DNA from 4 places in the Bacillus cereus group sp. N8 genome. Region 3 is predicted to be linked to each of the others. Evidence: riboswitches for the same ligand, from Rfam matches in the RefSeq annotation. Region 3 holds a riboswitch; each other region holds the start of a gene.

Region 1 (8,356 bases), on a different contig from region 3:
GCCCATAATGGAATAAATATCCCTGAAACTTGGGTACCGGATTCTACATATTGGCTCGTTACAGCTGAAAATAGAATTGTAGGAGCTGTTAATATACGTCATAGTTTAACTGATCATTTGTTTAATGCTGGAGGCCATATCGGTTATGGCATTCGTCCTTCTGAAAGAAGAAAAGGCTATGCTACGAAGTTACTAGCATTATCAATAGAAAAAACGAAGGAATTAAACATCACGAAAGCACTTGTCGTTTGCGACGAAGTGAATACGGCTTCAGAGAAAACGATTTTACATAACGGCGGTCTTCGTGATGAAGATTTCACTGAAGAAGATGGTAATGTTGTAAGAAGGTTTTGGATTGAACTATGAATAAATCATCCAACGAAAACACTCTTTTTATAAAGAAATATAAAGCGAGCAATGAATTAGAAGTAAAACAACTTATTGCTTTATACAATGAAGAATCTAATCTACTTCACTTATTACGAAATAATAAAGTAAAATGTGCGTATGTTGCCTACTATAACAAAGATGTAGTAGGCATTTTTATCGCCTGGAGCAGTAACTTCCATCCATACTGCACATACTTTCGAATATACACGAACCCTCTCTGCTCAAAACTACAAATTAAAAAACATTTATTAACTGAGGTTCAAAAACGAGAAAAATTCATTCTACCATTGCAGACTTCCATATGGGAAACTTTAGCTCAGTTAAAAGCCTTTTATGAAGAAAATAATTTTATTGAAATCCGAAGAACATATATGCCGATATTAGACTTACAAAAAATAGTTCTTACCAATACAGTTCTTACTTCAAATTATCGTTTACAAACTATATCAAATATTTTATCCGATAATAGTTTACTTAAAAAACTAGCTCACTTAGTAAAAGCAAATTACGAGCATACTCACTTAGTAAATCCTGTTGCCTCATTCCCTCTCGAAACTTGGCAAGAAATGATTTTGGCTGCTGATGTACTACTAGATGGGAGCTTTCTCATTATAGATGAAGAGAATCAAATTATTGCGTACTCTTTCCTCCATACATCAGAAAAGGATAATACGTTAGAATTTGGATGGTGTGGGACTCACACTACAGAAGATTTACCATTACTGAAACTGCTCGTTTTCGAACAAACTACATATGCAAATAAACACAGCTATTCTTTCATACAAGGTGAATTCGATTCAACGAGTATATATGCAATGGAAATATTAAAATCCTTGCCTTTTAATCCTTGCCCTACTTGGATTACGTATCAAAAAGAAACCAGAAAGTGATTACACACTTTCTGGTTTCTTTTATACTGCTTCTATTTCAAACTGCACTGTAACACCACTTGGATCTACTACCGTAAATCCATTTGAAGTTTCATTTAGTTCATGTTGTTTTTCTATTAATCTTTCTTTCACTTCATCTAACGCTTCTTTATGAGGCAGTACAATCGTATACACTTTTAGTCCCGTTGCATATGCTGGTGGATGTGGATTATTTACCCCGTTCCACGTATTTGCACCAATATGATGATGATAGCCTCCTGCCGAAATAAATAAGCAATCATCTTCACGCTGTTGTACTTCAAAACCTACTGTATCTACATAAAACTCATGTGCCTTCTCAACATCAGCTATTCGTAAATGTACGTGCCCAACCACCGTTTCGGCTGGTAGGCCATCAAACTCATAATCAACGAGCACTGCTAGTTCTTTTAAATCAAGTGGCGTACTTCCTCCTGGCCCTTCTCCCCACTGATCTCGCGGTCGGTCTGCATATATTTCGATACCATTACCCTCTAAGTCTTGTAAATAAAACGCCTCACTATACGTATGATCACTTGCGCTATTAAACCTTGAAATTGGTAAAATTTCATTTGAATATGTATAACGCCCTTCTTGCTCAGCTGGACTATCAATTACGTTCTTATTACGAAGCACACCAAATAATGCCGAAGCAAAAGCCTCACGAGTCGGAACCAAAAAGGCAACATGATATATACCAGTCGTACGTGGTTCTTGCAGTACCCCATCCTCCAACTTTTCAAGAACAAGCAGCGTATTCTTACCACCCTTTCCAGATAAATATGCTTTATTCCCTTCTTGTTTAATTACTTCTAATCCTACTACATTCTCATAAAAAGCAATTTGACGCCCTAAATCTTTAACTTTAAATTCCACATGACCAATATATGTTTTCGAATGAATTTGTACCATGAATAGCTTCCTCTCCAGTTCCCTTTAGTTTTTTATGTAAGTTGATAGGCAATAGGCCCATTCAACGAATACACCTTAATTTTGTTTTTTTGTAGCATCAATTTTTAGCCATTTTTTCGATATATCGCTTAATGTTCCATCTTGTTCTAATTCTTTTAACGATTTATTTATATCTTCTAACTTTTCACTCTTTTTTGCAAATGGAAATGCAATCTCTCCCCATTCAAGTGGACCAAATCCTACTTTCACATTATCTAGTTTCGCCTTTGTTATTGTTGTTTCTACTTGAACTTTATCATTATAATAAGCATCGACGCGTCCAAATCCTACTTCATTCAATTCCGCTGTCGGATCCTCTGAGTATGTTTTAATCGTAAAAGCATTATTTTTATTTAAAGCTTTTAACTCTTGCTCTCCTGCCGTACCAAGTCCAACACCTACAGTCTTCCCTTTCAGATCCTCTATCGATTTAATTGTATTATTATCTTTCTTCACTGCGAAAACAGATCCTGAATACACATACGGGATTGAAAAATCATATTTCTTTTTTCTTTCCGGAGAAACGGATAGTTCATTTGCAATCGTATCAATACGACCAGAATCTAATAAACCAAATAATCCTTCAAAATCAGAAACATTCCATTCTACTTTATATCCAGCTTTTTTAGCAGCTGCTTCAATAATTTCAGCATCAAAACCTTTTACTTTCTCACCCTCTTTAAAAATAAATGGACTACGACCTGCAGAAGTCCCAACTTTCACTACTTTTTCATTCGTTTTTTCACTTGATACGTTTGAACCACATGCAGACAAAGCTCTAACTGATAGTGTTAATGCTATCGTTAGTAATAATGACGATTTCCTCATAACTCTTCCTCCTAAATAACGAAATGATTTCCTTCTTCAGATGCATTTAATTGTCGTAAAAACTTTTTCGTACGTTCATTTTGTGGGTTTCTAAAAATCTCTTTTGGCGTTCCCTGCTCTACGATAATTCCATCCGCCATAAATATAATGCGATCCGCCACCTCTTTTGCAAAATTCATTTCATGTGTAACAATAACCATCGTTATATGCTGTCTTGCCAAGTCTTTAATAACTTGCAGTACCTCATTAACTAATTCTGGATCAAGCGCAGAAGTCGGTTCATCAAACAATAATACAACGGGATTTAAAGCCATTGCTCTAGCAATCCCTACCCTTTGCTGTTGCCCCCCTGATAACATCGTTGGATAAAAATCTTCTTTATCAGCTAATCCTACTTGTTTTAATATTTCTCTCGCTATTCTCTTTGCCTCTTCTTCACTTTTTTTCTGTACAACCGTTAATGGCGTTGTAATATTTTGCAGTGCTGTTTTATTTTTGAATAAATTATAGTTTTGAAAAACCATAGCTGTTTTTTGCCGTAATTGTATTATTTCTTTTTTATAAATTTTCTTCACATGAATCTCTAAATCTTCAATTCTAATACTTCCATCATTCGGTTGTTCTAATAAATTCAAACATCTCAATAGGGTCGATTTCCCTGAACCAGAAGGTCCAATAATTACTACCACTTCCCCTTTTTTCACAGTAAGTGAAATTCCCTTTAACACTTCATTAAGTTTGTAGGATTTATACAAATCACTTATCTCAATCACATACTTCACCTCATTTCTGTTATAAATACGGCGCATCAAGTTTCTTTTCTAATTTTTTCTGCCCCCAGCTAATTGCAATTGTAATAATCCAATACACAATCGCTACCGCTAAATAACTTTCCATATAACGATACGATTGAGCAGCTAACATTTTCGCTTGTGCTAAAATTTCAGCCACCCCAAGCGCAAAAGATAACGAAGATTCTTTTAACAATCCAACAAAATTATTTCCAAGTGACGGCACTGCTACACGAATAGCCTGCGGAAAGATAATTTGCCGCATGGCTTGTGCTTTTGTCATCCCTACTGATAAACAAGCATCCATTTGCCCTGATTCAACAGCATTTAATGAACCTCGAATTATCTCTGACAAATAAGCAGCATTATTTAAACTGAGACCAATTAAGGTTGCTTGCATAGCTGTAAGTACTGTAAAAGCCGGAAATATTTGTGGCAATCCGAAATACAACACAAACAATTGAACTAATAACGGTGTTCCTCTAAAGAAAGAGATATACACCCTTGCAATTGGATATAAAAATTTCGGTTTGTTTTTTGTTATGATTGCCAAGCCAATCCCTATAAAGAAAGAAATAATCATGGAAACAACAGTAATCCCTAAAGTTATGTATACATACTTAAATAATTGCGGAAAACTTTCTAAAAAATACGTTGCATCAAATTTCATTCTATCCCCCCTCTCTAAACAAAAAGCTCTTCTTATACATATAAGAAGAGTTGAATGTTAATCCATTTCCCCCCATCTTCCAAACGCATCATTCGTTTGCTGGAATTAGCACAGTACTTTTATAGCCTGTTGCTGAGATTTCATCGGGCCAGTCCCTCCATCTCTCTTGATAAGAAAACTAATAAATTTTTCCATTTATTAAGTTGTTATTATGAAGAATACAGATAAATTAAAACAATGTCAATAGGAAAACTAAGAATTAAATTTATACTTATTTCGTACATACAAACAATATGCCATCAAAATTACTCTTCTTTATACACCGTACACAAAAAGCCGGTACTTCTAACAAACTTAGAAATACCGGCTTCCAATCTTTTATTCTTATAACTTATGATATTTATTTCATCTTATGTACTTCAGCAACTAACTTTCCGCCTTGTATGCCCATATATAGCTTAACAGGCGCATCATTCGTGTTTTCAAACACTAAATCTAAATAAGGATACGCAATTGTAGCATCTCTTCCCTGCGGGACATAACCTACTGTTTTAGAATGTGTAGTTCTCTCTACCATTTTCAAACCAGCTTGATCTGCTGCATTGTATAGAGTTGATGATGTTTGACAAACGCCACCACCATAACCATCTACTAATTTACCATCTACAATTTCTTTACCTAATTGATATCCTTTATCTGGCGTTGTATCACCGATTAATGCATTGAAAGAGAAACTGTCTCCTTTTGCTAATACAACTCCATTTATGCTCGCTGCCGACAAACGAATATTCTCAATACGGCCACCTGCTGATCCACCTAAATTCGTTTCATATCTACCAATTACCGTGCCACTTCCTTGCGCATCACTTAATGTTGCGATAGGCTTTTTCTCAACAATAGGTAATTGATATGAAGAATCCCACATACCTACGTTTAATAATTTATCTACTAATTCTTTTTCCATTAATTCATAAGAAGGTTTTCCTTCTTGCCAACTTCCATCAGGAGCTATACGTGAAGGAACCATCTTTTTGTCAACGCTTTTCCCAACTTCACTTGCAACCTTCGTTACCGATTTTTTGAATTTCGCTTCATCTTCAAAATAACCTAAACTTGATAAATCTAATTTTTTTACTTCAGTACCAGTACGCGCATCAACCAAGCTAATTGAATCCTGTACATCAGCCTTAGCCTCTACAACGTTCCCACCAATATCACTCACTAATGCCACATCACTTACTTTTGCGCCACAACCACTTACTACAGCTACGCATAGTACCCCAACTAATATACCCTTTACTTTTCGGAACAATATACTCTCTCCTTTTCCCCCAACATTATTTCTTAAGTATTATTTCATTTTATGTATGTTTTGTTACAATCATTTTACAATATATTTAGAAAATGTTACAAGTTGTTTTTTACTCTATTTAAATTACTCTTTTCTTTTGTAAATGTCTATACATATTTATATAAATTTTTGAGTTTGGTAAGATTGTAACTTTTATGTAACCTTTCTATATCCAGTATATACCATTTAACGACTAGAATACAATTGGAAAACTCTTTCATTTCACCTCTTTATTCACCTACATGCTTCATGAAACGTAATGCTGATTTCTCATATATGATTATTATTAAACAACTGCAACCAAATTTTTATAGATCAAAACAATCAATCCCTTCAGCGCATCTAGGTATTTGCCGTGCCACTACTCCGCGTTTGCACATACATTATGGTGAATTCAACCTAATTATAAAGAAATGGAGGATGTTTTTATGTATCCCTACAATCCTTATGATCCATATAACCAATATGGATACCAACCTCAGTATGATTTACAGGCACAATACCAACAATATATAGATCAATCAGAACAAGTTAATCCATATGATCAAAATCGTCAATTTCAACTTCCAATCTCTTTCCCTGGTACTGGAAACCGTCAACTAGAACGACGAGTAAATGAGCTTGAGCAAAGAGTACGTCAACTAGAAAACACAGTTGAGCGACATACGCGTAGATTAAACCGCTTAAATCAGCGTTTACGTACAGTTGAAAACAGACTAAACATTCCATTTTCAGCATTAGAAGATGGATTTTAATTTCGAAAACTAATAAATATATAAGGAAGGGACTCCCCCTTCCTTATATAAATTGACGAAAGTTTTTTACATCTCTATACTGATAAGAGTTAATGAAATGAAACAAGGTGATAAAAATGGATTTTGAAATAAATTTTCTTTCCTTTTATGTAGTACAAGTAGAAGGAAAAGGTGAAGCAGTTGATAAACGCTATAAACATTTTCAAACATTAGACGCTGAAGAATATGAAGATAGCTCCTTAAAAGAATTTTTGAATGGTGAATTATTAAAAATTTCAAAGCGAAAAGTAGAACGTCACGCAAAAACAGAACAAGCCCCAACCAAGATTGGTCGCTTTATTGTAGAAGAAGGACATGAACTTGATTCAAACCCTCATTATAACCTTTTTAATCGTATTCGCTTTGCAGAAACAAAAGAACACTTCAAAGATATGAGCGAACCTCTCGTTTATACATATCTTGACACAAGCGCTGTACGTGGTGGTGTATTTTTAATCGCTCAAGCAAAACTACGTAAATACTTTGATGATCCATTCGTTTTCGTTATGAAATGTGACTTCGAGCCGAAAGTCGCTTCTATTTCCGATGAATCCACACTGATTCGTAACGTCGAAATGGCCATCACAACAAAAAACATGAAATCTATCCAATATCCGTACATGCCTGAAGAAGGCATCGTCGAAGTAGGCGAGCTAAAAATTCACCAAGCATCACACGCCCGTTACTTTGAAGACTTCTTAAAATTCGTAGAGTACGAACGCTCTATGCCTGAAATTATGAAAACACAAGTAATGGACATGGTATACGACCAAATTGAAGATGTATTTGAAGAAGGTACTGAAGAACGCGAACAATTCGACCAAGCGATGGAAGTATGGGCTGCCAGTCCGAAACGCGAAATTATGGAACAATTTTCAACCGAAGAAGTAATGGAAGCTACCGCTCAAATCGTCGAGCATGCTCCTGAAGTAGAATTAAAGTTAAAAGCAGATCATATCTCTGTGAAGGCCCTGCTTGCTGATTTTGGAGATCAAATACATATCGCAAAGGTAAATGACCGATACGTACTAATGATCGAAGCAGACACACTTACATTTGAAAAAGGATTCTCTCCAATTGAGTTTCTAAAGCCGGATGAATTGCAAGACGTGATTGAGCGGATTGAGAATAAGCAACAATATTCTTATGATCCGAACGGGATTGAATAAATGCTTCCATATAACTATTTTTACTGAGCGCTATTAACAAGCGCTCTTTTATTTTGGACATAGTTAACATTTATATTAAAAACCCATTCTACTAAGAATCGGTTTCTCTGCTGTATAACAAAATATGCTTATTTTAAAATTTTTTTGATCCAAGATGACATTTTTTGTAGGATCAAGTAGATCCCTTCCTTGCTGTACAAGCATATTTCCATTACAGATATTTGCTTCAATATTTCTAGTTGACCAAGTCCTTCTATAAGTTTTTGGTGTCCTTTTAGTCACTATGTATGTTGGTAAAATGAAATTTTCACTTCACTACCTCAAATTTATTGTACTCGTAAAAAGATAATTGAAAACGATATTTTGGATGTTCTCTCACCCAATCGTAGGCTTCTTCTAAAATATCCATTTTGTTTTGTGAGTCATTAAGTTCACTACATTCATCCCTTTTCTGTTCGCACAGAGGGCAGAATCCATTCACTATCTTGGCACTCATCGCACTAA
Region 2 (8,356 bases), on a different contig from region 3:
CGATAGAGAAAAAAATTGTAACACCTATAATAATAGCAACTGTACTAAATTGATAAAAAAGATGAGTAGGTAAATATAGTTTCTTAGTTTTAGTTTTATGAACGAGATTCAATGGAAAAGCTCCCTTCAGATAAATGTAAAAGCTGTTCAGGAGATAGGTCATTCGGCAAGTACTCACCTACAAATTCTCCGTTTGCCAGTATAAGAATGCGATCAGCGATATGTAGTGCTTCATCTTGTTCTCCTGTGAAATAAATTACGGAACTCCCGTTTTCTGTAATGTTGCGAATGAATTGAAAAATATCTTGTTTCGCAGCTATGTCTACACCTTTAGTTGGCTCGTCCAAAAGAAATAGATTAGGTTTGAATCCATTCCATTTTGCAATTGAGACTTTTTGTTGATTTCCACCGCTAAGTGAATGAATAAAGGCTTTTGGGTCATTGGGTGAAATGCTGAAAGAAGAAATTGCCGTAGTAGCATTATTTAATTCGGTTTGTTTTCGTCTCCAACCTGATTGGTGTAAATTAGTGTGACTTATAATATCTTCCGAAAGAAATACACCTTGTTTTCTTCTTTCTTCTGGTACAAGTGCGATTTTCGCTTTAATCGCATCTCGCGGTGTTTTAATTGTTATGTTGTGATCATCTATTTCTGCGTGATAAGTATGACGAGCACCAAATAAAGTTTCAGCAAGTGTTGTTTTTCCACTTCCAATTAATCCGTATATCACAACAGTTTCTCCTTTTCGTATTGTAAGAGAAAGGGGAGAATGATCTTCGTGTAATTGAAGCTCTTGTACTTTAAATATTTCCTCGCTCCCGATTTTTGGTGCTGTATTAATAGGGAGTGTAAGTTGTTTTCCAGTCATTGCTTCAACAATTTGTTGATCTGTAATCGTTGTAATGGCTTGAGAAAGGGCAACTTTACCGTTATGTAGTACAGTTACATCATCCGCGAAATTTCGAATCTCTGATAAACGATGAGAAACTAGGAGGATGCCAATTCCTTTTGATGTTAAGTCTTTTAATAGTTTCCCAAAGGATTCAACTTCTTTTGGTCCAAGAGAAGAAGTAGGCTCATCTAATAAAAGATAATTTGTATTGTTAGATAGGGCTCTTGCGATAAGAAGTAATTGTTTTTCATGTAATGAGCAGTTTGAAACATCTTCTGAAACATTTAAATCTACTTGTACAATTTGCAAATGTTGTTTAGCGAGTGCAACTAATTTTGACCTTGAAAATAGTACTTTATTTTGCATTGCTAAATGATCAATTAGTACATTTTCTAATACAGATAATCCGGGAATAAGTCCGTGATCTACTTCTTGTGTTACGAAAGAAATACCGTGCTTTTTTGCATCGCGTGGTGAAGTGAAGGAAACAGACTGATTATCAATTTTTATATCGCCAGCAACTGGTTGAATTTCACCAGTTGCTATTTTTAGTAAAGTACTTTTTCCCGCACCATTCATTCCTAGTAAAGCGTGCACTTTTCCTTTTTGAATATGAATAGAAACATCTTCTAAAACAGGTGTAGCTACATGATAAGAATGTGTAATGTTTTGAAGAGAGAATGTCATCATTTTTTCTCCTTCTCTAATTTTTTCATCCAAGGAGAATATGCATCTTTTGAGTCTCCCCAACCGTTTATATGTTTTGATAATTGATCCATTGTTATATTTTCTTTTGGTAAACTACTTTTCTTTACTAAATAAGGTTCTAGTGAATAAATATCTGGCGTTTGTTCACCGGCAATTTTTTTGTATAAGAATCGCACTTGAACTTTACCTACTTCAGCTGGATCAGTTGCAGCTGTAGCAGCCCAAGGTGAGTTTTCTTTTTGCATGAGTTGTAAATCTTCATTACTTAAGTCAATGCCATATACTTTTATATCTGTACGACCAGCTTGTTCAAGTGCTTTAACAGCTCCTTTAGCGAACTCATCCCATGAAGCGAAAATAGCTTGTAAATCTCCTTTTTTCGGATATTTTTTTAGTAAGGCTTCTACTTGTGTTTGTGTATCAAGCGGTGTGTTATTACTTGCAGTACCGAATCGCGCAATTTCTTTTATATTTGGATAACGTTTATAAAAGGCATCAATGATAACATTGCGACGTTCCATTGGAGCAAATCCGCCAACCCATACGACTGCGATATTTCCTTGTCCATTCAAATCTTCCGCTAACGTTTTTAATGATTTCCATGCAAGACTATAGTCATCTTGATCAATAATTGTCACACCTGGCAAGCGTAGATCGTTATCAAACGCAACTACGGGAATATTCGCCTGTAATGCTTTTTCTACTCCAGGTTTTAGTGCTTCAGAGCGGCCGTGATCAATTAAAATACCATCCACTTTTGAATTAATAGCAGTATCTAAATTTGCCGCCATTTTTGCTAAATCGTTATCAGAGTTGTAGACTTGTACACTGCCGCCAAATAGCTCGACTTGTTTTTTGACGCCCTCAATATATTGAGAGGAAAAAGTTCCGATGGACATTTGCATAATTAATGCGATTTTTAATGGCTTCTTCATTTGGCTTGGAACTTCTGTTTGTAAGTGGTTTTCTACCGTTGTAGTCGCCTTTTTCACAGTTTCTTGCTTTTGTGAAGAGATAGCATCTTGTTCATTTGTACACGCTGTTAATGTAAATAAGAGAAAAATAAGTACGATGGAACATAATTTTTTCATGAAAAAATCCCTCCTAAACTAAGAAGAGAGAGGAGGGAGTGAAAATAAAAAACGTCTTTTCATATAGAAAAGACGTCTTATCATATTACTCTTATCTTTCAACACAATGTGTTGTAAGAATTAGCACCGTGCCCATAAATGGGTCGGTTGCCGGGCTTCGTAGGGCTCATCCCTCCACCTGCTCTTGATAAGACATCGAATATTTAACTATTTTGAATTATTTCACAAATAAATGGTGTTGTCAAACAGTATTTATAAAAAAAATCCCTCAGGAAGAGGGATTTTAATGTGGTAAGAAAACTAATTGATAAGCGAACAAGATTCCGAATAAATACACAAGTGGGTGAACAGCACGGAATTGTCCTTTTGCCATTTTCATAAGTGGGTATGAAATAAATCCAAGTGCAATACCTGTTGAAATACTTGATGTAAGTGGCATGCTTAAGATTACTAAAAATGCTGGGAATGCTTCATCGAACGTATCCCAATCGATGTGGCGAACTGAACCCATCATAAGACTACCAACGATAATTAATGATGGTGCTGTAATAGCTGAAACGCCAGAAACAGCGCTCACTAACGGCCCGAAGAATGCTGCTAATGCAAACAGAACAGCTACTGTAACAGTTGTTAAACCAGTACGGCCACCAGCTGCAACACCAGCAGATGATTCAATGTAAGCTGTTGATGGTGTTGTTCCGAACATAGCTCCAATTGTTGCTGAGAATGAGTCAGATAGAAGAGCTCGTCCTGCTTTTGGAAGCTTTCCGTCTTTCATAAATCCGCCTTGTTGTGCTACACCAAGTAATGTTCCTGTTGTATCAAATAGTGTAACGAGGAAGAATGAGAACACAACGCCGTATAATCCGTAGTTAATTACATCAGATACAGCAGTAATTGGATTTGAAACGATAATTCCTTCTGGTAATCCAGGCATTGATGTAACGCCATTTGAGAACGTTAATTGCCCTGTGAAATAAGCGATAATACCAGTTAGTAACATTCCGATAAACAGTGCCCCGTTTATATTTAAAGACATAAGGATAATTGTAATTCCAAGGCCAGCTAATGCTAGTAGAACTGGGGCAGAGTGAAGATCGCCAAGCCCAACTAAGTTGGCATCATTTTTTGTAACAATTCCTGTTAAGCGCAAACCGATAAAAGCAATAAAAAGACCAATACCAGCAGTAAGTGCATGTTTTAAGTTTTCAGGAATTACTTCCATTAATTTCGTACGGAAAGATGTGAATGATAACAAAATTAAAATCATACCTGCTACGAATACAGCAGAGAATGCAATTGCGAAAGTCATGCCTTCATGAGCTTTTACAACAGAGTAAGAGAAGTAAGCATTTAATCCCATACCTGGTGCAATTGCGATTGGTAAGTTTGTAAAGATTGCCATAAATAATGTTCCGACAACAGCGGCGATAATAGTAGCTGTAAATGCTTGTTCAAATGGAACGCCTGCATCCCCAAGGATGACAGGGTTTACGACAATGATATATGCCATTGTTAAAAAGGTAATAATACCTGCCATAATTTCAGTTTTAATAGAAGTTTTATGTTTTGAAAGGTTAAACATATAAACATCCTTTCTTTTTACGAATAATTTTCACAACAGTTATATATAATATTCGTTTTTTATCTATTTTGCAATAGTTTTGCATAAAAACTTTAGAACAATTCATATTTTATGTCTTAAATTCGAATATTAACCTTATCAATGAGTGTGAATTGCGGTTTTTTAATGTGTAAGTAGTTTTTATCATTGTGCACATTATAAGGGAAAAGGAGTTGAAGAAAGTTATGCCGCAGCAAAAAAACTTTTTAACAATGCCAGCGCAACATCAAAATAAACAGCCTGGTATTGAATCGTTAATGAATCCTCTTCCAAAGTTTGAAGATCCAAATTATAAAGGAAGTGAAAAGTTAAAAGGAAAGAATGTGTTAATTACGGGGGGAGATAGCGGGATTGGACGAGCTGTGTCCATCGCCTTTGCAAAAGAGGGAGCAAATATTGCGATTGCTTATTTAGATGAGGATGAGGATGCAAATGAGACGAAAAAACTTGTTGGAAAAGAAGGTGTGAAATGTGTATTACTGCCGGGGGATTTGAGTAGTGAACAACATTGTAAAGATATTGTGGAAGAGACCGTCCGGCAGCTGGGCAGTTTAAATGTTCTTGTGAATAACGTCGCACAGCAATATCCGCAACAAGGACTAGAGTATATTACAGCAGAACAGCTAGAAACGACATTCCGTATTAATATTTTCTCTTATTTTCATGTTGCAAAAGCAGCGCTATCCCATTTAAAGCAGGGGGATGTAATTATAAATACAGCATCTATCGTTGCGTATGAAGGAAATGAAACATTGATTGATTATTCTGCAACGAAAGGAGCAATTGTCGCGTTTACAAGGTCGCTATCTCAGTCCCTTGTACAAAAAGGAATTCGTGTAAATGGTGTTGCACCAGGTCCAATTTGGACACCGCTTATTCCATCAAGTTTTGATGAGAAAAAAGTATCACAGTTCGGGAGCAATGTTCCTATGCAAAGGCCTGGTCAGCCGTATGAATTAGCGCCTGCGTATGTATATTTGGCGTCTAATGATTCGGCATATGTAACAGGGCAGATGATACATGTAAATGGGGGCGTTATTGTAAATGGATAGTTTTCATTTATAAGAGCAAAGTAAAGCTAATTGCATTTATCCCGCTATTCGTGGGCAGTAAGACTCCACCTCAAAATTTGGCTGGAGCAAAGAAGTTAGATGGGAGACCTGCTGCCCGTAAACGCCCGATTGGTGCGGGCTGATACTCAGTTGGGGGATGAACAGAACCCCCAACTGAGTAAAGTTTCACTTTATTATGATGTTAGTGCTAGGGAGGATTTAGATGAAGAAAGTATGGTTAATCATAATCCTATTTTTCTGCCTACCAGCTAGCGTTTTTGCTAATACAGATCATTTAATATTAGTTAACCTTAAAACGAATCAGCTGTCTTTTTTTGAAGAGGGAAACTATACGAGAACATTTCCGATAACGACAGGAAGAGATAGCACCCCGACGCCTGAAGGTAATTTTTGTATTATAACTAAGTATAAAAATAAAGAATACCATCGAAAAAAAATACCAGGGGGTGCGCCGAATAATCCTCTCGGTACGAGGTGGCTCGGTCTAGATAAAAAGGAATATGCGATTCATGGAACAAATCGGGAATGGACGATTGGGAGCAGGGAGTCGAATGGTTGTATTCGCATGCATGACCGGGACATACAATGGTTATATGAACGGGTACAATTACAGACGAAAGTAATTATTTCTCGTTTTTATACGAGTCCTGAATATGAGGCGTATAAGCTTGGTTATCGTGTTGTGAGTTGGAATGGTCGTAAAGTAGAAGAAGAACAAATTGGAACACTTACGCTAGTAGACCGTGTAAATATATATTGGCAAGAACCAAATGGGCAATTGACGAAAGTAAAAACGGTATTGCCAAATGAAAAATATGTAGTGTACTCCAAACGAAAAGATGGAATATATTACATAGGAAGTAATTTGTATATTGTTGATGAAACGGGAGAAAAAATTCGTTATGAGCAATTACCTTATTCGATCTTAAGTAATATATATAAAAGAAAATATGATGTTCCGTAATAGCTACCGTGTATAGGCGGTAGCTTATTTGTGATGAAGTGAAACTTAATGGGGGAATTGCTATTCTTTGCTGATTATAAACTTATACTAATTGGGATCCATGTAAATAGCGGGATAAAAAAATTGAAACAGCAACTATTATGTTTTGCTGAATATAATACAGTACAGATTGGGGGGCGGTCACATTATGAAAAGTGAATTTGCATTTAAAATTTTCTTAATCACGACTTGTTTATTTATCGTGTATTTATATGCGTTACTCGTCTTCTCCTTTTATGTTCCATATATTGATTTAATATTGTTCGTTGGATTTATTTGGGCATTTGTTAAAGCAAGGGAAGGGGAGAAGAGTGTATATCGACGCATTACTTTATGCGGGACGGTCCTTCTCGTTATTTTGTACTTTTTTATGATGCATGATTTTTGGAGGGGAATGTAAAAAAGCATACGACTAATCGTATGCTTTTACGTTTAATATTTCGGTTTAAATGTATGACAACAAGTTTCTACACTTGTTGTTACAGAACTTTCAAGCGTCTCGTTTGTTAAAGCTGCGCTTGTATACGAATCATTTGTATTCTGACCAGCCTCTTGTGCATCCGGTTGAACAACGATTGCACTTGCTTGACAAAAGTTACCTTGTCCCCAAAATGAGCAATTGGAAACAGAGCATTTTACTTCTGGCATAAAACCCCCTCCTTATACATTAGTGTGGGATTTTACGTCCATTTCATGTATAGAAGGAGTTTCCTTTTCTCGTTATTTTTTCGTTTGCTCAAGCCATTCTTTTAATTTGTCTTTCGGTTGTTCCCCGCTAATACGGCTTACTTCTTTGCCATCTTTAAAGTGAATGATTGTTGGAGTTCCTTTAATTTTATATTCATCCCAAGGAGCATCTAGTTTCTCAATGTTCATAACTTTCATATCAACGTTCAAGTCTTTAGCCATTGGTACTACGATAGGAGATAGCTTTTGACAATGAACGCAAGATGTTTGATAAAAGTATACTGTTTCTTCTTTTTTCTCTTTTAAATTCTTTTGGAGATCTGAAAGAGAGATTTTATTTGTATAGTAGTCAGGGCCATTTGCCTTACTATCAGTAGCATTATCAATTTTCTGGCTAGTAGCGTTTTTTTCTTCCATTTGTGTTACAGCGAAAATTGCTGCGAACAAGGCGATAATAATACCACCAAATATAAGCATTTTTTTCATTCTTTCATCTCCTTATTTGTTTTTGATTACGATGAAGCTACAAACAGCGATTGTGATAAAGCCGATAAGTGCTAAAAACGGGATTGTCACAAAGCCAAACCAGTTTATGTATTCTCCCGTACAAGGTACGCGTCCGCAAGCTGCTCCAGCAGCTGAAAATGCTGCGACTTTTTGAATTGCATAGTGATATAAAGAAATACAAGCACCAATACTTGCAATTGGTAAGGAATAACTTGCAATGCGATAATCTTTTTTTACTACAGCAATGCCGAGCCATAAAACGAATGGATACATAAAGATACGTTGATACCAACAAAGTACACAAGGCTCAAATTTCATGATTTCGGAAAAGTATAGGCTACCAAGTGTAGCAATAAAAGAAGCTCCCCATGCAGCAAATAAAGCATACTCTTGCTTTTTTTCTCGTCCCATATTTTATACCTCTCTTATAATAGTTACATACTAAATTATAGTATGAAGTGGTAGGGAAAAGAAAGAAAAAATATGTTTATCAATAAAAGTTTTATAAGAGAAAACTTTTATTGATATAAACATTTTAAAAAGCGCTACTCTCTTGAAGAGAATAGCGCTATATTTTACATTTGAATTTGCTCTACTTCTTCTACATGTGACTTTTGGGATGCATGGTCAATATATTGAAATAGGAGCTGCAATTGTTTATCAACTTCTGGTAGTTCTTTACTGTATTGATAAGCGTGTAAGAAATGCTCAATACGCTTAGAAAATAATTGATCGCTCGTTTGAACCATGAGAACGAGTAATTTATCCCA
Region 3 (8,356 bases):
AAATTAGAAGGTACATTAAAAGGAATTCTAATGTTTGTTTTACTCGCAAGTTACGGCTATTTTGGTTATTTACACGATATAGTAATCTCGCAAAAGAAATATGATTCGGTCGTGAAGGTAGAGAAAGATATTTCAGAGCCATTTACTGAAAATGACCAACCGTTTACAGTTCCGCCTAAAACAGCGGAAAATAAAATGAAAAAGGTATTTGGTGATATTCCGAAAGTAGCTTATTTTGAGCTAGGGGAATTAACGCCACAAATGGTAAATGGTGAAGCCTTGTATGTAGCACCGATAGAAGTTTCGGGATTTTTTAAAGCACGTAAAGCGGAAACAATTCCAGGTTACGTAACAATGTCAGGTACAAATCCTGATGCGGAAGCGAAATTACATCTTGGATATAAAATGAAGTATGTACCAAGCATGTTTTTCGGTAATAAATTAGAACGTGTCGTTCGAAAAGCAGAGCCAGATTTAGTTTTTAAAGGGAAACCAAAATTTGAAGTTGATGATAAAGGAAAACCGTATTATACAATGACATACGGTGAGTTTATTTCAGGAAGATCAGGGTTTGAAGTAGAAGGCGTTGTCGTTGTTGATGCACAAACAGGTGATGTGAAACGATACGATAAAGGGAATGCACCCAAATTCGTTGATGGTGTATTAAATCATGAAACAGCATCTACGTTAAATACGTACTTCGGAAAATATATTCACGGATTTTGGAATACGAAATTCTCACAAACTGACATGAAGATTCCGACTGAGTGGGGGACGAAGGAAGGTGTTACGCCAATTTTCGGAAAGGATGGTAAACTGTATTACTTTACAGATTTCACTTCTCCGAAAGAAGGTGTAGATTCTGCCCTCGGCTACTCATTAGTTGATGCACGTACAGGAAAGTTGTATTACTATAACGGAAAAGAAGTGAAGGGAATTATGGACGGTTCGGCTGCTACAGAAGTAGTAGATAATTCCTTTAAGAGAGAGAAATGGCATGGAACAATGCCAGTTATTTATAACGTATACGGTAAACCTTCTTGGATTGTACCAGTTATTGATGACGGCGGATTAGTACGTGCTCATACTGTTATATATGCTTCTAATGCAAAAGTGTTTGCGTCAGGTTCGACGCAAAAAGAAGCACTTGAGAACTATAAAAATGCGCTAAGCGGAAGTGGTGATTCATTTAGACCGACTTCAAATGGGAAAGAGGCGCAAAAAGAAGGCACTGTACAACGTGTGTACAAAGAAAAATCAGGTGAAAATACGATTGTGTACGTACTATTAGAAAACGAGCAAAAAGTATTTATGGTACCAGCGAAGAAATTCCCATATGCAATGTTTACAGAAGTAGGAGATCCAATTCAAATCACATATTTAGACACAGGAGAAACGATGGCATCTGTATCTAAATTTGCAAATAGTAATTTGAAAAAGTAAAGCGATAGAGATTCTATCGCTTTTTTTACATTATTAAACAGGAAAATACAGTATACTTGACGTATATTTATGTTGTAACTATAATTGTTACGATTTGATATTTATATGAAAGGGTGAATGAAAAAAGTGAATGGAGTTAATCACGAAGTATATAAACCTGTAAAGACAAACAGGTTATGGATGATTCTTGTATTAGGGACACTTACGGCAATTGGGCCATTATCGATTGATATGTATTTGCCTTCTTTACCAAAATTAACGGATGATTTACAAACGGGGGCATCTCTTGCGCAGCTTACATTGACAGCTTGTTTACTTGGGCTTTCAGTGGGACAATTATTTGTAGGTTCAATTAGTGACATTTACGGAAGACGCAAACCTCTTATTATCGCTCTTATTATTTATGTTGCTTCTTCTTTACTTTGTGCTATTGCACCATCGATTTGGAGTTTAGTGCTTTTACGTTTCTTACAAGGTGCTTCAGGATCTGCTGGTATCGTTATATCACGTGCAATGGTACGTGATATGTATTCAGGTTCTGAAATGACGAAGTTTTTCTCACTGCTTATGCTAGTAAACGGAGCAGCACCTATTTTAGCACCGATTATTGGAGGGCAATTATTACAGTTCACATCATGGCGCGGCGTTTTTATCGTTCTTGGAGCAATTAGTATATTCATGCTAATATCAGCTACTTTCGTATTACGTGAAACATTACCTCCTGAAGAAAGAGAGACAGGTGGATTATCAGGAACGTTGGCAACATACGGAAAGCTTTTGAAAGATCGTTTATTTATGGGTTATGCATTGTCGCAAGGATTGGTAACGGCTGCAATGTTTGCTTATATTTCTGGTTCACCGTTCGTGTTGCAAAATATATACGGGGCATCACCACAACAGTTTAGTTTGTTCTTTGCAATTAACGGTATTGGTATTATTATTGCTAGCCAAGTTACTGGCCGCTTAGCGGGTAAAGTTAATGAGAAAACTTTATTTGTTACTGGTATTATTATTGCGGCTGTTGGCGGTCTATCGTTACTACTTACGATCGCACTTGGAATAGGGCTAATCGGTGTTTTATGCTCGCTATTCCTTGTTGTATCAAGTGTTGGGGTTGTATCAACAACGGGCTTCTCGTTAGCGATGAGAAATCAAAAACAAGCAGCAGGAACAGCATCAGCTTTATTAGGTTTATTACAGTTCATTTCAGGAGCACTTGTTGCACCGCTAGTAGGTATTGGTGGAAGTAATACAGCATTGCCTATGGGTGTTGTTATAGCTCTTTGTGAAATTGGTGCTGTACTATGTTATTTATTTATGGCAAGAAGAAGTGAGAAGCAGTTTGAACTGCAACAAAAACAAAATTTAGAGGCTTAATAAAAAAGAGCTGATTCAAACATTTCTTTGAATCAGCTCTTTTTTTCATTTCTTTGAAATAACTCATGCAAAAGTTATTTGCATAAAGTGACGATACTGTGACAAAAATGTTGGTATGTATATTAAGATATCGTCTTAAGTGTAAAAAGTAGGGCGTTCTCGGTATAATAACAAGTGGAGATAAAAGAAACTATAATTAGTAGTAGCTGTAGATAAAAGGAGAATTCGAGATGAAGAAGGTTTTGGGTATTGCTGTAATGGGAAGTATGATCCTTCTAGCAGGATGTAATGGAAATAAAGATACGAAAGAACCGAAAGAAAAGGTAGAGCAATCTACTGAGCAAACAGAAGAAATGAAAGAATACAGCGCAGTACATGAAAAATATGATACGAAAATAAATAAAGAAATTAATAAGGCGTTACAGTTATTCGAAGTGGCAAAAGAAAAGGGCGGTAAGGAAATAACGAATGCTACATATAAAGAAGATGTGCAAAAGGTAACAACGAGCATGTTAGAAGATATTGATAATATACGTAAAGAAATTCGTGTTCCAAAGTCGAAAGAGCAAGAACATGAGGTATATGTTGGTTTCTTGAATGAATCGGAACAAGCGATGAAAAAATTACAGAAGTTAGCTAAAGAAGAAGATTCATCATTAATTCGTGATATAGAAATTAATTTTGCAACAGCATCGACATACTATAAACGTTTTCAGACAGAGGCCCAAAAATAACCTTGCGCATGCGCAAGGTTATTTTTTCTTCTTACCATCTCCGTCTTCATCCTCGGATACTAATACCTTCTGTTCTTCGTGAAATTCTGAAATTGTTTGTCCAGTAATATTATCGAATGGAGTATAAAAAGAAGTGATACGTGTCTTTTTAATGAAGAGTTTATAGAAGCCGATGATTACGAGTATGACAATTGTTAATGGCAATCCTATGGTGGCTAGGAGTAAGGGATCCATCTTATAACTCCTTTAAAGTAATTAATTTTATCCCGCTATTTGCGGGCAGCCCGATTGGTGTGGGCTAATAATCAGTGAAGGATGGACAAAGATCCCCACTGATTAAAGTGTCACTTTATTATAAGTTAAAGTAGTGATTTTAAGAAATAATGCCATTAAAAACTGATTTTTCTAAATATATCCAATTAGATTGACTTTTCATTTTTTCAGAATTATAATTCAAAATATACAATTTGAACCAAATAATAATATAGCAATTTACTTATCCAGAGAGGTAGAGGGACTGGCCCTATGACACCTCAGCAGCGGGTTCTGTAATAGAACACCGTGCTAATTCCAGCAAGCAAGTCTTGAAAGATAAGTGATGGGCCTTTGTTTATTAAGCCTTGATCTTATTTTTTAAGATCAAGGCTTTTTGTATTTTAAGAAGAGAAAGGGAGTAATGGGAAAGATACGTCAATAAAACAAAGTAAATTTATGAGTTTAGGGGGTTATTAGAGTGTATGTTGTTAAAAAATTATCGGTTATGGTATTTACACTATGGGTTATTACGACAGTAACATTTTTAATTATGCATATTATTCCAGGGGATCCATTTTCGTCGGATGCGAAAATCTTTCCTGAAGAAGTGATACAAAACATGAGAGCAAAGTATCACCTTGATGAACCGTTATGGAATCAGTATGTTGCTTATTTGGATGGGGTAGTTCATTTTGATTTTGGTGAATCTGTTCAATCGACAGGTCAAGGTGTATCGGAAATTATAACAACCGGTTTTGGACCGTCAGCAATTATTGGTTTACAAGCACTTGTTATTTCATTGTTAGTCGGAATTGCCGCAGGTACATTTGCCGCGCTATATCACGGAAAAGTGATTGATTATAGTGTGAGCTTGCTTGCGATTCTCGGTATTTCTATTCCTAGTTTTATTTTAGCTCCACTATTTATACAAGTATTCGCCATCCAATTTGAATTACTACCAGTGGCGTCTTGGGGAACGTTTGAGCATACTGTATTACCTTCTTTCGCATTAGCGCTCGGGCCAATCGCAGTTATTACAAGATTTGTTCGCTCTAATATGATTGAAGTGTTGCAGAGTGATTATATTAAGCTAGCGAGAGCGAAAGGTATACCAATTAAGAAAATCATTATAAGACATGCTCTTCGAAATGCAATTGTTCCGGTACTTACATTTGTTGGCCCATTAATGGCAGGACTTTTAACAGGAACTTTCGTTATTGAAAAAATCTTTTCAATTCCTGGTTTAGGAAAATATTTTGTAGATAGTATTTTTAACCGAGATTATCCGGTAATTATGGGAACAACCATTTTCTATAGTTCGCTATTAATTGTATGTATTTTTATTACAGATATCATTCATCGTATTGTTGATCCACGTATTCGTTCTATTACGTAAGGAGGAGGATGTTTAAATGGGGGCTTATGAAATTAATGACCAGTTATTAACGAATGAAGAGAAAAAAGAATTAACTATAAATAAAGATCAGCAAACGATTAGCCGAAAAAAGGAAGTGTTTCGCAAGTTTATATCAAACCCTATAGCAGTTTTAGGGGCAGTGACGTTATTACTAATTATTGTTTTCTCGCTTATTGGCGAAAGTTTAACGTCATTTACTGCGAGTGAACAAGTAAAAGAAGCAACTAATTTACCGCCTAGTAGTGAGCATTGGTTCGGAACAGACGATTTAGGGAGAGATATTTGGGCGCGTACTTGGGCTGGTGGGAAAATTTCACTAACAGTTGGGTTAGTTGCAGCAGCTCTCGATATAGGACTCGGTGTACTTATCGGTGGATTTAGTGGATACGTGAGAGGGCGTAATCGTCTTGGAACGTTAATTGATGAGTGGATTATAAGAGGGATTGAAGTTTTATACGGTATCCCATATTTATTAATTGTTATTTTACTATTAATCGTTATGAAACCAGGACTTTTTACAATTATAATCGCCCTTGCGTTAACGGGATGGATTGGCATGGCACGTCTCATTAGAGCACAAGTCTTGTCTTTAAAACAAAGAGAATTTGTTATTGCAGCAGAGCGATTAGGTACATCTCATATGAAAATTATATATGGGCATTTAATTCCAAACTTAACGGGGATTATTATCGTAAATTTATCATTTACAATTCCAGCTGCTATTTTCTCAGAATCATTTTTAAGCTTTATAGGACTTGGAGTACAATCACCAGCGGCAAGCTGGGGCACGATGACGAACGATGCACTCGGGACATTACTAAGCGGTGAATGGTGGCAACTTTTCTTCCCAGCAATCATGATTGCACTAATCATGTTCGCATTTAATGCGATTGGTGATGGTTTGCAAGATGCGATTGATCCGAAAATCGTAAAACGTAATCGAAAGGAGAAAAAACATGGCACAAATCTTATCTTTAGAAAACGTAACGTTAGCCGTTGAAAAAGAGAATAGTAAGCAAGCAATTGTGAAGCATGTTTCCTTTTCTATTAACGAAAGTGAAATAGTTGCACTTGTCGGAGAAAGTGGTTCAGGGAAAAGTGTTACAGCACAATCAATTATCGGCTTAAATCAAGAATCGATTCATATTGATGATGGAAATATATCTTTCCAATCAAAGGAATTAACTAATTTACAAGAATCAGAATGGAATCAAATTCGCGGGAAAGATATTTCCTTTATCTTTCAAGACCCGCTTTCATCTTTAAACCCGACGATGAAGGTGGGAAGACAAATTACAGAAGTAATTGTGCAGCATGAAAAGAAATCGAAAAAAGAGGCAAAAGAAATTGCAATTAACTTACTAAATGATTTAGGGATACATGAAGCAGAGAAACGTTTTGAACAATACCCGTATCAGTTGAGCGGAGGTATGAGGCAGCGTATTTGTTTAGCAATTGCATTTGCTTGTCACCCAAAGCTCGTTATTGCAGATGAACCTACAACGGCGTTAGATGTAACGATTCAAAAGCAAATTATGGAGTTGTTAAAAGAAAGAAAAGAAAAACAAAATACGAGTATTTTATTAATTACTCATGATTTGGCACTTGTACGTGAAGTAGCTGACCGAGTAGTAGTTATGTACGGGGGACGTGTTGTTGAAAAAGGAACGATACAAGAAGTAATAGGTTCACCTAAGCATCCGTATACGAAAAGTTTATTACAAGCTATTCCGAATATGGATGATTCAGAAAAGGTACTTAGAGCAATTGAGGGAACAACGCCTTCAATTGAAACGTTAAATAGTTTTGGATGCCCGTTTGTGAATCGTTGTCCTGTAGCAATAAAAGAATGTATTCATCGTTTCCCAGAGAGAACAACATATTCTGAGGAGCATAGTTCACATTGCTGGCAGCATATTCTGGAGCATAATAAAGCGAAATCAAAAGAGAAGGTGAATGCCTCATGACGACAGATTTAATTACTGTAAAGCAAGTAACGAAAGCGTATGGAAGTAAAAATAAAGAAATCGCAGCGTTAAAAGGTATATCACTTTCTATCCCAAAAGGAACAACGCTTGGCATTATTGGAGAGAGTGGTTCTGGAAAAACAACACTTGGTAAGCTCATAGCTGGGATCGAGCGTCCAACGTCTGGTGAAATTGATTATAACGATCAAGTTGTTCACACGCTGAAGTCAGCTAATAAGCGAAATTTCTTACAGAAAGTACAGTTTATTTTTCAAGATTCCACAGCTGCATTAAATCCGCGCTGGAAAGTACGCGATATTGTAACGGAAGGCTATATTTCATTCGGTTTAGGCGATAAAGGATTGAAAGATAAAGTCGCAGGTGATGCACTAGAGCGTGTTGGATTAGATAGACGATATATTGATCGTTACCCACACGAGTTTAGCGGTGGACAACGTCAACGTATCGCTATTGCAAGAGCGTTATTATGTGAGCCAGAAGTTTTAATCCTTGATGAACCAATTTCAGCATTAGATGTTTCACTGCAAATCCAAATTGTACATTTGCTGCAAAAGATTCAAAAGGAACAAGGCTATACATATTTATTTATCGCACATGATTTACCGATGGTTCACTATTTATGTGAAAAAGTGGCTGTTCTATATAAAGGAGAACTTGTTGAATTTGGAAATACGGACGAAGTGTTCCGTAATCCACAACATTCTTATACAAAAACATTATTAGCATCAACACCAAAAATTTCAGGTTAAAGGAGAATGTAGGATGAAGAAGTTTTTACTGTTTGTCATTATGACTGTTTTAGCGATCACTTCTGTCGCTTGTGGTAAGAAAGAGACGCAAAAGGCGAGTGCTGGTAAGGGAGAAGGAGATCGATTAGTAACGAATATCGGTAGTGATCCATATACACTTGATTCCGCTATTGCGACAGATAGCACGTCAGGTTATGTAATTGGACATTTGTTTTCAAGTTTATATACGCAAGATAGTGATGGGAAATATCAAAATGAATTAGCAGAGAAAGAAGAAGTAAATGCTGATGGAACTGAATATACAATTCATTTAAAGAAAGATATTAAATGGTCAGATGGTTCTCCTATTACAGCAAATGATTTTGAGTTCGCATGGAAGCGATTATTAAACCC
Region 4 (8,356 bases), on a different contig from region 3:
CCTTCTTCACGTCTCGTACAGAAAGTATCGTCGTCATTTTACCCCTCCTTGTTCTAGTTTTAATTTACTCACAACATTTTGAACTAATCGGTCCGCCATATATGTATACCCTACTTCATTCGGATGGAAATGATCGGAGTATAATAAATCTTTTCCACGGTTTTGGAATAAATCAAATGTCGGTGTAATATACACATTTTTATTATTTATCGCCAATTTTTCTAAAGATGCATTCCAATCTACAACAATGTTTGAAGACCCTTTTAAATCTTCTACATCTTCAAAAGGATTATATAAACCTAGCCAAAAAATTGGGCTGTCTGTATTTAACTTACGAATTTCTTCTATTATTTTCTTCGCTTCATTTTGGAACGTCGCTGTATCAGGACGGTATGTTTCTAAATCTATCTTTCCAAGCGATTCCCAGCCTGGAAATAAATCATTTCCTCCAATTGTTAAAACGATTACATCCGCTTGCTTAATTGAATATTGAGCGCCACTACTCTCAATTTGTTTTAATAAGTCAGGCATTTTCGCACCACTAACAGCTAAGTTTGTTAATGCAACCTTTTGCTTATAATCTTTTTGTAAATCCTCTTTCATACGCCCAATATAGCCAATTCCTTCTTTATCACCAACACCGCGTGTTAATGAATCACCTAAACTAACGACTTGCAATGTTCCGGTTTTCTTTTTCTCTTTTGCTACTACATCCGTTTTCTTAATTAAACTTGAAGCTTTCGGATTTAATACATCATTTACACCTGAAACAAAGCCATATGCAAATAAACAGAAAGATGCAATTGTAATGAGTAGAGTTACTTTTACTACTTTTGATCTCATATCAAAACCCCTTTTAGCCCTCATAGATTGTCCATAATTATACCAAACGCAATTTTGAAAAGCGATTTTCACACCTTATCTATTATGTTGTTTCCCTTTGTACTAATTCTGGCAATAACTCCACGTGCTTTACATCTATTTGCTCTTCATTAATCTTTTCATATAATAATTCAAATGCCTTCACACCAACATTTTTACTACAATATGAAATCGTCGTAATGCCTAAAATGTCTGCCACATCTTGATCATCACAACCGATAATCGTAATATCTTCTGGAATACGAATTCCTTGTTTTTTCGCCTCCGTTACCATTCCCGCTGCAATATGGTTGCAAGATACAAGAAACGCAGTTGGTTTTACTGACATAGAGGCCCATTCCCTAATTACATTCCGTCCATCTTCCACCGTAAAACAGCCTTTAAACTTCCAGGCCTCTATCGGTGCTACAGCCATCTGTTGAAGCGAATCTTCATATGCTTGTTTTCTCCTTTGGCTATTAATGCTATTACTTCTTCCAATGCAATACCCAATACTTGTATGGCCCGCATCTATTAAGCTCTTCATACCGCGCGAAAACACTTTATAATAATCAATATGCACACTCGAAATTAAATTCGAATCTATTTCTTCACACATAACAATTGGACCAAATTTCGTATATTCTTCAAGCTTTTCCTTACTATTTGCCCGCGAACATATAATAACCCCATCAAGCTTTTTCATTTTTAACATATTCAAAATTTCTAATTCTCTTTCCTCACTATAATTCGTCTGACAAAGCATCATATTATAATTATTTTTTGCTGTTTCCTTTGATATTCCCTCGATAATAGCGCTATAATATTGATCATTTACGTGCGGCAATAAAACACCAATGACATTCGTTTTTCCTTTCACTAAATGAATTGCATTCACATTTTGCGTATAATTCAATTCTTCTATAATTGCTAAAATTTCTTTTCGTTTCTGTTCATTCACATATGGATGATTATTCAGTACACGTGAAACAGTTGAAACAGACACCCCAGCAAGTTCAGCAATCTTTCTTATATTTGTCATCTCTTTTTCCCCTTCTCACAAAAATTCTCCCTTGACCTGGTAAGCTTTCCACAATATATCCTTTCCTAGCAAATACATTTTGAAAGGATATACAACTATGCTTCGATTCAAATTAGAATATATATTTTTCATTGGTGGTTTACTCATTCTCGCCATCGGCATTAATATGATGACGACAATTACTTCCTTTGGACTTAGCCCTTATGATTCCTTCTTTATTGCACTATATCAAAATTTCGGCATAAGTATCGGTTTTTGGATTTTCATGATTAACTTTGTTTTTACCCTAATCGTACTCTTTTGGGACAAAAAACAAATTACAATCGGCACAATTGTAACGATGATTCTTATTTCTCTTTTTGTTGATTGGGTTGGTTCTATTACGACTATTATGGACGCTATCCGCTCTCTTCCAAAATATATAACACTTATTTGCGGAAATCTATTCGTCGGAGCCGGAATTGGTCTTTACGTCTCTACTAACCTTTGCGCAGCACCTCAAGAGGCTTTCGTTTTAACTGTTGCTGAGAAAAAGAAGTGGACATTTAGAAGAACAGAAATTTCATTAGCTTTTTTATTTTTAACATTAAGCTTCTTATTAGATGGGCCAATCTATTTTGGAACAATTATCTTATCCTTTACAACAGGTTGGATTATTCAAGCATTTATTCAAGTTGGTACGCAGATTTTAAATAGAAAAAAACCTATTAAGCAAGCCGCTTAATAGGTTTTTTCATTTTATCCCGCTATTTGCGGGCAGTAAAACTCCCACCTCAAAATCCAGCGAATGCAAAGAAGTTAGGTGGGAGATAACTGCCCCTAAATGCCCGATTGGTGAAGACAAATAATCAGTGGGGGATGGACAAAACCCCCACTGATTAAAGTTTCACTTTATGATAAGAGATACTACTTAGCATCTCCTTCAATTCGATAGTTTGCTTTCAAACAATCTATTTCTTCATACGATTGCAATGTATGTAGAATGTACTCGTAATCCGCAAGAGAAGCACGATGCGTTACAATTACAATTTCTGCTTTCCCTTTCTCTTCAAGCGGCATTTGAATAATCTTTTCAAAGCTAACACCACGCTCAGAGAACAATGATGTAATTTTTGCAAATACACCAATTTCGTCTTTTACATGAAGTCTTAAAAACTTTTTCACAACAATTTCATCTGGCTCTTTTAATACTTTTTCATACTGAGGAGATACCGCACTATTTCCGTTTACACCTAACCTAATATTTTGCATTACAGCAACTAGATCTGACACAACAGCTGTCGCTGTCGGTAAGCTTCCTGCTCCCGGTCCATAAAACATCGTTTCTCCTACCGCTTCACCATACACATAGACAGCATTATATTCATTTTGTACTGCCGCAAGAGGATGTGTATTTGGAAGTAACGTTGGTTCAACTGTAACCTCTAATTTTTCACCATCTCGCTTTGCAAGACCAATTAATTTAATTGTATAACCTAAGCTCTTACTATATTCAATATCTTCTGCTGTAATAGAAGTAATTCCCTTTACCTTCACATCTCCAAGCTCTACATTTGTAGAGAAACCGAGAGTAGCCAAAATCGTCATTTTCCTTGCTGCATCTAAACCTTCTACGTCTGATGTTGGATCTGCTTCTGCAAATCCAAGCTGCTGAGCTTCTTTTAACACGTCGTTATATGCTCTCCCTTCATCTGACATTTTCGTCAAAATAAAATTTGTCGTTCCATTTACAATTCCCATTACTTTCGTAATAAGATCTGAAGAAAGTCCTTCTACGATGCTTCGTAAAATCGGAATTCCTCCGGCTACACTTGCTTCATAAAACAGATCAGCTTTATTATCCTTTGCTACCGCCAATAATTCCGCTCCGTGTAACGCCATTAAATCTTTATTTGCAGTCACAACGTGCTTCCCACTTTGTAAAGCTTGTAAAATATATGCTTTTGCATCATCAATGCCACCCATTACTTCGATGACAACATCAATATTAGGATTATCTAAAATTTCATTCGCATCTTGTGTTAATAGAGTAGAAGATACTTCGACCTCCCTCTCCTTCTCAATGTTTTGCACCAACACTTTCGTTACTTTCACTGGACAACCTACTTGGTGTATGAGTCGTTCTTGATGATCTGTAATAATACGAACTACACCGCTACCAACTGTCCCAAGACCTAATAAACCAACTTGAATTTCTTTCATAATACTGTCCACCCCTCAAAAATTGTGTTTAGATGAAATTATATGAGTAAAAAATCTGAAAAACAATGTATTTTGAACATTCGGAAAAATAAAGATTAATCTTTACAAAGAAAACGTTGCCACGTGTTACACAATCTTTTTTTACAATACATAAGGGGTTTCTTGATACACGTAATAATTCAACCAATTAGAGAATAATAAATTCCCATGACTCCTCCACCTAACAAGCGGTTTCTCATTTGGATTATTATGCTTAAAATAATTTTTTGGCACATCAATATTTAACCCTTTTTGACGATCTCGTTCGTATTCTTCTTTTAACGTATCACAACTATATTCGCTATGACCGAGTGCGAAAACTTGCCTTCCCTCTTGCCCAATAACAAGGTGAACACCAGCTTCTTCAGAGTTTGCTAACAATGTTAATTCTTTTACCCTTCTAATATCACTCTCTCGTACTTCTGTATGACGAGAGTGCGGGGCAAAAAACAACTCATCAAAGCCTTGTAACAATTTCACATGTTGTTCAAGGACCTCATGTTCAAATACACCAAACATTTTTTCCTTAAGAGGATACTTTGGAACGCCATAATGATGATACAAACCAGCCTGTGCCCCCCAGCAAATATGAAGCGTAGATGTTACATTCGTTTTTGAATACTCCATAATACTTTTAAGCTCTTCCCAATAATCTACTTCTTCAAAAGAAAGAGTTTCAACTGGTGCTCCTGTAATAATGAGCCCATCAAATCTTTCATTTTCAATATCACGAAACGTTTTATAAAAGCTTGTTAAATGGTCCTGCGCTACATTACGAGACAGATGTGATTCCATATGAAGCAAATGAACATCTAATTGCAACGGTGTATTTCCAATTAATCGAAGTAATTGTGCCTCTGTGTCTTGCTTCGTTGGCATTAAATTTAATATGGCAATTTTCAATGCCCGGATATCTTGTGTTTCTGCTCGTTCCTTCGTCATTACAAAAATATTTTCTTTTTGCAATACTTTACGAGCTGGTAAATCTTTATCAATTATGATCGGCATGTTGTTTGCCTCCGATTAATGCCGCTTCTAAATCTGCAATAATATCAGAAACATCTTCTATACCAACCGATAAACGAATTAAATCAGATGTAACACCAGCTAAACGCTGATCTTCAGCACTTAATTGTCTATGCGTCGTACTAGCAGGATGTATAACACAAGTTCTTGCATCAGCTACATGAGTTACGAGAGTCGCTAGTTTTACATTTGCGATAAATTCTTTTGCTGCTTCTAATCCACCTTTAATACCGAAAGTTAAAACTCCACTAGCACCTTTTTTCAAATACTTTTGTGCTAACGAGTAATTTTCATTACTATCTAACCCCGGATAATTCACCCATTCAATACGTTCATGGTTAGCAAGCCACTTGGCAACTGCGAGAGCATTTTCGCTATGACGTTCCATTCGTAAATGCAGTGTTTCTAAGCCAATATTGCTAATATACGCATTGAATGGGCTCATACAGTTTCCATAGTCTCTTAATAATTGAACGCGCGCTTTCACAATATAAGCTGCCGCTCCAAAATTTTGTACATAACTTACGCCGTGATAACTCGGATCAGGTTCGACAAGCTCAGGATATTTTCCATTTGTCCAATCAAAGTTTCCTCCGTCAATTACAATGCCACCTAAAGAGCTTGCATGACCATCAATATATTTCGTCGTAGAATGAACAATAATATTTGCTCCATGTTCGAACGCTTGGCATAAATAAGGAGTCGCTAATGTATTATCAACGATAAAAGGTACTTCTAATTCTTTTGCTGCCGCTGAAAGTTCTTTGAAATTCAAAACGTTCATTGCTGGATTTCCTAACGATTCTGCATAAACGAGTTTTGTCTTATCATTCGCAAGTGCCGCAATTTCATCTGCTGTTAAATTTGGATTAAAGAACGTAACATCAATGCCCAGCTTACGTAAACTTACTCCAAATAAATTAAATGTTCCCCCGTAAACTGTTGAAGAACAAAGAAGATGATCTCCACTACTACAAATATTTAAAACTGCCAGCATAATGGCCGCCTGCCCAGAAGCTGTCGCAACAGCCCCCACACCGCCTTCTAAATCTGATAACTTTTGCTCAAATGCAGCTAAAGTAGGATTTCCAATACGCGTATATATATATCCTTCTGCCTCTAAATTAAATAGTGCCGCTAAATCATCCGAGGTATCGTATTTATACGTTGTACTTTGATAAAGTGGCAAAACACGCGGTTCACCATTCTTTGGCGTATAGCCACCTTGCACACAAATTGTTCCTTTTCCCCATGATTCTCCCATCTCTCATTCTCCTTTCTTTTATACAAAATAAAAAACTGCCCCTTTCCTGAAAACAAGAAAGGAGCAGTTTGAAAACACGCTCTAAAGGCTCTTTCTTATCTCTCAGGATTATTACCTGCAGGATTTGGCACAATTCCGTTATACGGCTGTTGCCAAGGTTTCATCGGGCCTGTCCCTCCACCTTTTCTTGATAAGACTATGCAATTACCGTTGATTTTATAGCAATAATTTCCTGATGTCAATTGTTTTTTCTGAATGTTCTAAATCAAATTCATGAATTTTAATATAGACAACAAAAGAAATATATTCCATATTCATTTAAAAAAGACCTTTTAAAAACCTCGATCAATATATAGAATTAAATAAGTAGTTTAAGCGTATAGGTTCAAGATTCTCAAGAGACTCCATTATATTGAATAAGCCAGCCTCTCAAAAAGATACTATATATATTCAATTCATTTCACACTAGCATATTTAATCCTTTCTACATTAAAACTTACATAACGGAGGTATAACATGAAAAATAAAAAGGACATGCACTATATACTCGTCCTATATGGCATTCTTTTAGGCTCTATAGTAGGGGCTACAGTTTGGTTATTTTTAGTTACGCTAAATATCGGAATCCACTTTATTTGGGGATATTTACCTAACGTTTTCTCTTCTCCTCCTTATTACACTCTTTGTGTAACAATCATCGGCGGTATCCTCGTTGGTTTAACACAAAAATACTTCGGTACATATCCACGTCTTATGCCAGAAGTAATGGGTGAATATAAAAAAACAGGTAGAATTGAATACCGTTTTGTACATAAAGCTACTTTAACTGCGCTTATTGTTTTAATATTTGGAGCTAGTCTAGGTCCAGAGGCCGCACTTGTTGGAATTATCGGTGGACTTTGTACATGGGTAGGGGATCGCTTTAACTTCGCTTTAAAGGGAATGAACGAACTAACAGAAGTTGGAATTGGTGCCACTTTAAGCGTCATTTTTAACGCTCCATTATTCGGTTATTTAGCTCCGAATGAAAATGAGGGTGAACAAATTAATGGGTTTTCTAAAAGAAAAAAAGCAATTGTATATCTAACTACTACTTTTGCTGGTTTTTCCGTTTATTTATTGCTTAGTAAACTCGATAATCGTGGATCTTTTATTGTTGATTTTGGGGAAGGATCTCTTTCAATCAATGAATGGATCGCCTTTCTCCCTCTTGCTTGTATCGGTGCTATCGTCGGTTTCCTTTATTTCAAAGTAGAATTTACATTAGAGAAAATTATCCATCCTTTCCGCGAATACAAACTAACACTTGGAATTATAGGTGGGGTTTTATTAGGAATTGCGGGGACTTTTCTCCCATACACATTATTTTCTGGGGAACATCAATTAAAAGATTTAGTTGTTGAATGGAGCCATTTATCTTTTTGGGTATTACTTCTTTCAGGAGTTTTAAAATTATGTATTACCGCCGTTTGTTTAAATACAGGTTGGCGCGGTGGACATATCTTCCCAATTATATTTGCTGGATCAAGTATCGGATTCGCGATGGCTTCCATTCTTCCTATAGATCCAATAGCATCTGTGGCCATCGTAACAACAGCAATCTCAAGCTATGCGTTACGAAAGCCAATAGCTATAACCTTGTTATTACTTATGTTTTTCCCGCTCAATTTACTATTACCAATGCTTGGAGCGGCAGCGATTGGTAATGCATTTCCACTTCCTAAAAACAACGAAGCTACAAACGAATAAAAATAGGCAGTAGGGACAAAAGTTCCACTGCCTATTTTTATCCCGCTATTTGTGGGCAGTAAGACTCCCACCTCAAAATCCGGCGAATGCGAGGGAGTTAGGTGGGAGATAACTGCCCGTAAAAGTCCGATTGGTGAAGGCTAATAATCAGTGGGGGATGGACAAAACCCCCA

The links. A riboswitch is a leader RNA that binds a small molecule or an ion and turns the genes downstream of it on or off. The one in region 3 is predicted to bind S-adenosylmethionine.
Region 1: another riboswitch for S-adenosylmethionine. It lies ahead of JDS80_RS07630 (amino acid ABC transporter permease); the one in region 3 lies ahead of JDS80_RS26525 (ABC transporter permease subunit).
Region 2: another riboswitch for S-adenosylmethionine. It lies ahead of JDS80_RS22525 (sugar ABC transporter substrate-binding protein); the one in region 3 lies ahead of JDS80_RS26525 (ABC transporter permease subunit).
Region 4: another riboswitch for S-adenosylmethionine. It lies ahead of JDS80_RS10455 (bifunctional O-acetylhomoserine aminocarboxypropyltransferase/cysteine synthase); the one in region 3 lies ahead of JDS80_RS26525 (ABC transporter permease subunit).

Annotation. Positions count from the first base shown of each region.
Region 1 is NZ_JAEHBK010000003.1:238,526-246,881, forward strand. It holds gene JDS80_RS07605 (GNAT family N-acetyltransferase) at 1-366, shown strand, start outside; gene JDS80_RS07610 (GNAT family acetyltransferase) at 363-1,280, shown strand; gene JDS80_RS07615 (VOC family protein) at 1,302-2,210, opposite strand; gene JDS80_RS07620 (amino acid ABC transporter substrate-binding protein) at 2,286-3,077, opposite strand; gene JDS80_RS07625 (ATP-binding cassette domain-containing protein) at 3,089-3,850, opposite strand; gene JDS80_RS07630 (amino acid ABC transporter permease) at 3,870-4,538, opposite strand; SAM riboswitch class I at 4,608-4,714, opposite strand; gene JDS80_RS07635 (VanW family protein) at 4,939-5,850, opposite strand; gene JDS80_RS07640 (hypothetical protein) at 6,318-6,644, shown strand; gene JDS80_RS07645 (DUF3900 domain-containing protein) at 6,761-7,852, shown strand; gene JDS80_RS07650 (hypothetical protein) at 8,160-8,356, opposite strand, start outside.
Region 2 is NZ_JAEHBK010000020.1:29,091-37,446, forward strand. It holds gene JDS80_RS22515 (ABC transporter permease) at 1-112, opposite strand, end outside; gene JDS80_RS22520 (sugar ABC transporter ATP-binding protein) at 96-1,583, opposite strand; gene JDS80_RS22525 (sugar ABC transporter substrate-binding protein) at 1,580-2,692, opposite strand; SAM riboswitch class I at 2,781-2,886, opposite strand; gene JDS80_RS22530 (NCS2 family permease) at 2,976-4,277, opposite strand; gene JDS80_RS22535 (SDR family oxidoreductase) at 4,502-5,368, shown strand; gene JDS80_RS22540 (L,D-transpeptidase) at 5,592-6,353, shown strand; gene JDS80_RS22545 (hypothetical protein) at 6,541-6,792, shown strand; gene JDS80_RS22550 (DUF1540 domain-containing protein) at 6,825-7,040, opposite strand; gene JDS80_RS22555 (thioredoxin family protein) at 7,113-7,565, opposite strand; gene JDS80_RS22560 (disulfide formation protein C) at 7,578-7,997, opposite strand; gene JDS80_RS22565 (YhdB family protein) at 8,162-8,356, opposite strand, start outside.
Region 3 is NZ_JAEHBK010000035.1:22,813-31,168, forward strand. It holds gene JDS80_RS26505 (DUF3981 domain-containing protein) at 1-1,443, shown strand, start outside; gene JDS80_RS26510 (multidrug effflux MFS transporter) at 1,561-2,820, shown strand; gene JDS80_RS26515 (hypothetical protein) at 3,051-3,554, shown strand; gene JDS80_RS26520 (DUF3951 domain-containing protein) at 3,573-3,788, opposite strand; SAM riboswitch class I at 4,048-4,152, shown strand; gene JDS80_RS26525 (ABC transporter permease subunit) at 4,288-5,205, shown strand; gene JDS80_RS26530 (ABC transporter permease) at 5,222-6,226, shown strand; gene JDS80_RS26535 (ABC transporter ATP-binding protein) at 6,183-7,193, shown strand; gene JDS80_RS26540 (ABC transporter ATP-binding protein) at 7,190-7,963, shown strand; gene JDS80_RS26545 (peptide ABC transporter substrate-binding protein) at 7,977-8,356, shown strand, end outside.
Region 4 is NZ_JAEHBK010000005.1:93,116-101,471, reverse strand. It holds gene JDS80_RS10485 (ABC transporter ATP-binding protein) at 1-37, opposite strand, end outside; gene JDS80_RS10480 (SGNH/GDSL hydrolase family protein) at 34-915, opposite strand; gene JDS80_RS10475 (LacI family DNA-binding transcriptional regulator) at 926-1,903, opposite strand; gene JDS80_RS10470 (YczE/YyaS/YitT family protein) at 2,001-2,627, shown strand; gene JDS80_RS10465 (homoserine dehydrogenase) at 2,810-4,105, opposite strand; gene metA (homoserine O-acetyltransferase MetA) at 4,247-5,152, opposite strand; gene JDS80_RS10455 (bifunctional O-acetylhomoserine aminocarboxypropyltransferase/cysteine synthase) at 5,136-6,434, opposite strand; SAM riboswitch class I at 6,527-6,631, opposite strand; gene JDS80_RS10450 (chloride channel protein) at 6,951-8,183, shown strand.